DNA from 2 places in the Psychrobacter sp. DAB_AL43B genome. Region 1 is predicted to be linked to the other one. Evidence: predicted binding sites of a transcription regulator. Region 1 holds the regulator's gene; the other holds the start of a gene.

The links. Region 1 encodes PhoB, which activates phosphate uptake and scavenging genes when phosphate is short. Its sites were predicted from a motif close to TGTCATNAANCTGTCATAA; they were not measured.
Region 2: the regulator PhoB is predicted to act here: its motif matches at 1,854-1,872, upstream of DABAL43B_RS04010 (inorganic phosphate transporter).

The regions. Positions count from the first base shown of each region.
Region 1 is NZ_LT799838.1:2,958,295-2,961,728, forward strand. Features, by position in the region: gene DABAL43B_RS12585 (M23 family metallopeptidase) at 1-229, shown strand, start outside; gene phoR (phosphate regulon sensor histidine kinase PhoR) at 377-1,474, opposite strand; gene phoB (phosphate regulon transcriptional regulator PhoB) at 1,570-2,274, opposite strand; gene dtd (D-aminoacyl-tRNA deacylase) at 2,423-2,878, opposite strand; gene asd (archaetidylserine decarboxylase) at 3,059-3,434, shown strand, end outside.
Region 2 is NZ_LT799838.1:925,823-929,256, reverse strand. Features, by position in the region: gene DABAL43B_RS04015 (aminotransferase class I/II-fold pyridoxal phosphate-dependent enzyme) at 1-93, shown strand, start outside; gene DABAL43B_RS04010 (inorganic phosphate transporter) at 214-1,821, opposite strand; gene DABAL43B_RS04005 (hypothetical protein) at 2,088-2,318, shown strand; gene DABAL43B_RS04000 (ATPase) at 2,487-3,434, opposite strand, start outside.

The DNA of each region.
Region 1 (3,434 bases):
ATTGGGTGGGCGTGTAGTGGTGGTCGTGGGACCGGGCGGTGCAGGACATTATTATGCGCATTTAGAAGACTATGCTGACATCTCTCCCAATGACTGGGTCAATGCAGGCGATATCATCGGTTATGTTGGTGATAGTGGCAACGCCAAAGGCACGCCGCCGCATGTTCATTATGGGATTTATATTAATGGCAGCGCGGTGAATCCTTACCCACTTTTACAAAAAAATTAGGCTATTTGAAAAATTTATCAATCAACATTAGGTCGTGTTGATTTATCAGAACTGTGTCCCAAACAACGCAAAAATTAACGACCAATTAGGCATCTTTACTAGATTTGAAACGCACTATTTATACCTATCAAGAAGCCCACTTTAGTATCAATTCGTAGGAGCAGAGCGAATATGAGCAGCTGGAAACACCATACTAAAGGTCGAGCCTACCCCTTCTACTGACTCAATTTGCAAGTTGGCCTCATGCTGATATAAGACGTGTTTTACAATCGCTAGTCCCAGCCCCGTACCGCCTGTGGCACGGCTACGACCTTTATCGATACGATAAAAGCGCTCAGTCAAACGCGCGATGTGCTCAGGGGCAATACCAATCCCATTATCTTCGACGGCAAACCGGCAACCTTCTGCTGTTTTAGTCCAGCTAATAGCTATATTGCCGCCCTTTGGCGTATATTTAACGGCATTAATCACCAGATTGGATAACGCACTATTTAGGTACATCTCTGAGCCTTGTAACCCGTCATAAGTATCTATCTGCAAATGAATGGTATGCCCATATTCTTGATTATAGGCTTGCGCATCATCATAAACATGCGTAAGCAGCTTGGTCATATCGATATAATTGAGCTCGTGCGTCTCTTCGATTTCAATTCGAGATAACAACAATAAGTCATTCACCACTCTATTCATACGAGCCGTCTGCTGGCTCATCAACTCAAAACCACGTCGCCAATGCGCTGGCATATCTGGCTGATCTGAGAAATTCTCTAGATAACCCATCATCACGGTCAATGGTGTACGTAACTCGTGCGAGACATTCGCCACAAAGTCGCGGCGCATTTCTTCCAAGTTATGCAAGCGCGTCACATCATAAATAATCAGTAGCTTTTCGTCACCAAAAGGCGTGAGCTCACACTTCAAATAGCGATTAGGATCTCGCCACGACACCATATGCACACCATCATGAACGCCATCGCCATCATTAGGCGTCGTGGCCGCTTGATAATATTGACGAAACTCAGGCACCCTAATAAAATCAAAGATGTGCTTGCCCTTATCAGCTGCTTGCAATAACAATAAATCTTCTGCCGCCTGATTCCACCACTCCAGACCATCATCGTCATTGAGCAAAATTACTGCATCTCGTAATGCTAGTAGAGCGCTTCTGATTTTTTTCAGCTGATCGGTTGTATTTTGTTGGGAGATTGGCTCTAATTTGCCTTGTTGATTATTTTCGGTCGGCATTATCATTCTCATCAATTAGACTTACTACTATTAGCTGCATTAGATTAGCTTCGATTGTTATTAATTTTTTTATTAGATGGCACTTTTATAGTGAATTAAATTGATTCAACCAGACTAGAAAATCGATAACCCGTACCGCGTACCGTTTGGATCAACGTATTACAATCATAAGGGTGTAGTAATTTTCGTAAACGCCGAATATGTACATCAATGGTTCTATCTTCAATATAAACATTGCCGCCCCATACTTGATCTAGCAACTGTGCTCGCGTATAAGCACGCTCTGGATGACTCATAAAAAATGCCAATAAGCGATATTCTGTCGGACCCATATCGATAATTTTATCATCAACCATGAAACGCTGGCTTTTGGGGTCTAGGCTTAGCTTTCCTATTTCGATAGGCTTATCGCTACTGAGCGCACTACTTCGACGCAATACCGCTTTGATTCTTGAGATTAATTCACGGGTAGAAAAAGGCTTGGTCATATAGTCATCAGCGCCTGCATCAAGGCCATGAACCTTACTGTCTTCTTCACTTTTGGCAGTCAACATAATGACTGGTATCTCAGCGAGCAGCGCATCATTTTTAAGCATACGGCAAAAATCGATGCCACTTTTATCTCCGGGCAGCATCCAATCCAATAAAATCAGCGCTGGTCTGTGATCCACCACTTGTTGGTGCGCCTCTGAGACGTCAGCTGCCTGCAAACTCTCAAATCCAGCCATCTCTAGTGTCATGACGAGCATCTCACGAATCGCAGGTTCATCTTCAACAATCAAAATTTGCTCATTATACATACGGCATTCTCAGTGTTAGAGGACAAAATCTAGCCTATCAAAAGGCGATAAACGCACGCGCTAGCTTCTTCCTATTAAACGAATTAATTATGACAGCTTGATGACATTTACTTTTAAAATTTTAATATTTGGCATCAAGTCTAATCGCTCAACTTACTTCTAATAAAAAGTTTAGCGGTCCATCATTGACGCTCGCAACTTGCATATTAGCGCCAAACTGACCCGTTGCAATAGCGGGATACTGAGTCTTTGCATAAGTAACCAGTTGTGCAAATAATACCTGTGCCGCATCAGGTGCCATCGCGCCGCCAAAATCAGGGCGACGACCTTTATCCGTTTTTGCCATCAAGGTAAATTGTGATACCAATAATAACCCGCCAGCCACTTGTTGGACATTTTTATCCAGTTTACCGGTTTTAGCCGGATCGTCATTATTTTCAAAGAGTCGATAAGTGAGGATTTTATCGACTAAGCGCTGCGCACTTTGTAGATTATCATCGTGACCCAAACCAATATACGCCAATACCCCATGCTGAATAGAGCCAACGCAGCAGTCATCAACGCTGACGCTGGCATGATTTACCCGCTGGATAAGTGCTCTCATTACTTACTTCCTTTAACGATTATGGTCATACAGGCAGCTGCCGACCATGATAAAATGTATTTATTTATGAATGTTACTATCTATTAATATCACTATCTATAAGTGTCACTGTCTATTATTTTCTAGCACCACTTTTTATTTTCATCATTGCTTTTTTAATCACTACTTTGGTCATCTATTATGAATGTATTTACTACCTTACAACAGTTTGTACCCCAGCAAAAAATCAGTAAAGCAGCTGGACGCTTAGCCGCCAGCCGCCATCCTTGGGTCAAACGCGCTTTCATTCGTAGCTTTGCCAAAGCTTATGATGTTAGCTTAGATGAATATGAGCGTCAAAGTTTAAACGCTTATGAGAGCTTTAATGATTTTTTCACCCGTGAGCTACAAGATGATGCGCGCGCTATCGATACTACCATCAATGGTATCGTCAGTCCTGCTGATGGGGTGATATCGCAGCTTGGGCAAATCAATGACCATAAACTACTACAAGCCAAAGGTCGCGACTATGATATCGGGCAGCTATTGGCCAACAGTGCCGACGGCGATTATTTCG
Region 2 (3,434 bases), 1.3 Mb from region 1:
GTGTTTTTACCCAACTTACACGACTTAGAAGACGCCATGGATCGCTTAGACCGCTTCTTTGCTAAAAAGCGTAAGCAATTTGGTACCGATTGATTTAACTTTTACATACATTACTGTCTATAAAAAACGCTTACCGATATGATATCGATAAGCGTTTTTTATATCTGACGTTTTTATAAGCAACTGAAACTTAAAATACTATAAGTTTTAGTTTTAAAAGATGTTTATCAACACGATATAACTGATTGCAGACATCGCAGCGGCCGCAGGAAGGGTAATAATCCATGCTAAACCGATAGGCTTCATCAGCGCCCAGTTGGTATCTCTATTCACAATACCAATGCCAAGTACTGCTCCTACTAACGTATGCGTACTCGATACTGGCAGACCCATGGTTGAAGCGCCCATGACCACAGCAGCAGCAGCCAATTCAGCTGAGAAACCAGAAGCTGGATGCATTTTTGCTAAGTTCGTACCGACAGTTTGAATCACTTCTTTACCGATGAACCAAAGACCAACGATAAGAGCAACACCAAAAGTTAGCATCACTGCTGGAGGTACTGCGGCTTCTGTGGCAATGCTATTGGTACGGATAACATCCATAATCGCTGCAAAAGGACCAACAGCATTGGCAATATCGTTTGAGCCATGACTAAAGGCAAAAGCTGACGCGGTAAATACTTGCATCCAGCTAAACATAATAAACGTGGCTTTGGTCAAGTCTTCTTTATGCTTGCCACGGATACTTTTGGTATAAATAAAGGTCGCAAGCCACACTAGTGCCGATATCATCCCCATGATTAAAAAGCCTTGCAGCGTCGTCATACCATTATTGACGTTCTTCAGACCTTTAAAAATGACCAAAGAGGCCATGACCGCGCCGCCTGCAGCCGCAATAATAGGTACCCATTTTTTAAGTGCTTTTAGGGTATCAAGGTTGCTGCGCTCGTTCTCAATCTCATAAAGCTCTTTGTAATAATCGGTCTCTAAATCTTCAACGACGCAATCATCATCTTTATAAATTTCTTGATCACGTAACATCGCTGAAGTATAAGCCAGTTGTTCTGATTCTGTCAGACCGTCCAAATACTCTTTATGATTGTGTTTTAGAGTCTTTTTATTATCTTTTAGAGTCGCAATATGCGCCTCTGTTTTATCATTATACTCAATGATATTTTTCTTAATCTGCCCATATAAAAGATAAGAAAATATGCCGCCTAGTAGCGGTGATATCACCCAAGAGATAGCGATAGTGCCAATCGTGCCCCAATTCACTGTAGATAACGCCATTTCAGTACCACCTAAGGTGATACCCAATACAATGGAGCTACCAACCACGCCGCCGATAATGGCATGAGTGGTCGAAACCGGCAGGCCTTTTTTAGTGGCAAACAACAGCCAAAATGCGGCAGCAATCAAAGCTGAAAGCATGACATAAATGAACTGGTTGGGTGTTACCGATAGACCATCTAAATCGACAATGCCGCTGCGAATGGTGTCGGTCACTTCACCGCCTGCCAGCACGGCGCCCGACACTTCAAATATCGCTGCTATACCGAGCGCTTGAGGGATCGTTAACGTCCCTGCACCCACTGAGGTACCAAAGGAATTGGCGACATCATTACCACCAATATTGAATGCCATAAAGACACCAAAAGCAGTGGCGACAATAAATAGCGTCGTCTGCTGATGCATGGTGTAATCTAGACCCCACCACAAAAAGTAGCTGGTCATCGCAATAAGTAAAATGCCAAAAAATAGATTAATTCTCATAGAACCGACTGCTTTAGTTGATCCTGTAGAGCTGCTGCTAATACCCATACGTCGATACGTCCTGCGTAAGCTGATTGAAATTATATGCGATTGATGACATTGCGATGCTATTAATGGATGATGGAATGTTTTTTACCATCCAAAACTATGATAGCGTGCGCGCAACGTGGTTCTTTACTATACGGTTTTGAATTGCTTTTTTTAAATACGCTATTAATACATTACCTTGGCGATTTTATAGGTTGCTTAAAATACACTTTGGTTTGACCATGCTTTGGTTTGAACACGACAAAAACATAAGATAAAAACCCATCATGCAAAATACTATAAAGCCGCAAGGGATATTGCCAAATCGTCCGATTAGAGCATCTTGCGGCTTAGGTATTTATAGTGATAGTGTTGTTGTGGTAAATTTGATTGTCATGAAAAAAACATTGATATTAAAAGATAAATTGATATTAAAGAATAAACAGTCAAGCGACCAAGCTATTTTAATAGATAGCAGCGCTCATTACGCGCCTATTATATTAAATATAGACGCATAATGCATGATGATATTACAAGATTTGTAACTGTACATCTGTGGCTCGAAAAATCTGCTCATTTAGTCAAAGAGTGTTGTTATATTTTAATTATTAATCAGCCTCGATATCCGCTTTATAACTAGTCCACAACTACTATGGGCATGAGCGAGCGCAGTAAATATCAGAGCCTTAGCGAGTAGAGAGTACCGCTGAGAGCTGCTCAATAGCATGGTCTAAAACGTCCAGACGCGCTTGACGCTTGTCGTTAGTCGCAATAACACACCAAGGGGCACTTTTGGTATCAGTACGTGCCAGCATATCAGCAGCAGATTGTACGTAATCTGACCAGTTCTCACGATTACGCCAATCATCGTCCGTTAATTTAAACTGTTTATGCGGTGTCTCTTCACGCGCTTCAAAACGTTTGAGTTGCTCTTGTTTATCGATAGCCAGCCAGTATTTGATGACCAAGGTACCTGACGCTGCCAAGTCTGCCTCAAAACGATTGATTTCATCGTAAGCGCGCTGCCACTCCTCATCAGTGGCAAAGCCTTCAATACGTTCAACCAATACACGTCCATACCACGTACGATCAAAGATAGCGATACGACTGATACGGTCTGTTTGCTCGTTTGGGAGTTTGGTCCAAAAGCGCCATAAATAAGGATGCTGTAGCTCATACAACATGGGCGCGCTAATATTATAAATTTGATATTCACGTGGATCGAGTGGCGCCACCAGCCTTTTAATAGCGCCGCCCTTGCCAGCGGCATCCATACCCTCAAAAGCAAACACCACATGACGGCCCTTACGCGCGCGTAGTAATTCAGCGAGCTTTACTTGCTTGGCTTCAAGTTGTTGATGATAGTCTGATTTATCTATATCTGAATCGGCTATTTCCGTCAATAATTTAGGTGGCTTTACATTCTCAAACTTAACAGGCTCAAACTTTGGTGTATCACTATGATTTTTCTCTACTTCACTGCTTTCTGCTTCACTGCTCGCCAATGCCATTTGCATAGCATGTAAGACTTCATGACAAAAATGCATGGCGGCTTTTGATTTATCAGCACCATCAATAATGATCCAATCACCTTGCTGGCGTAATAAGGTAGCGGCTACCTCATTAAACTGCGT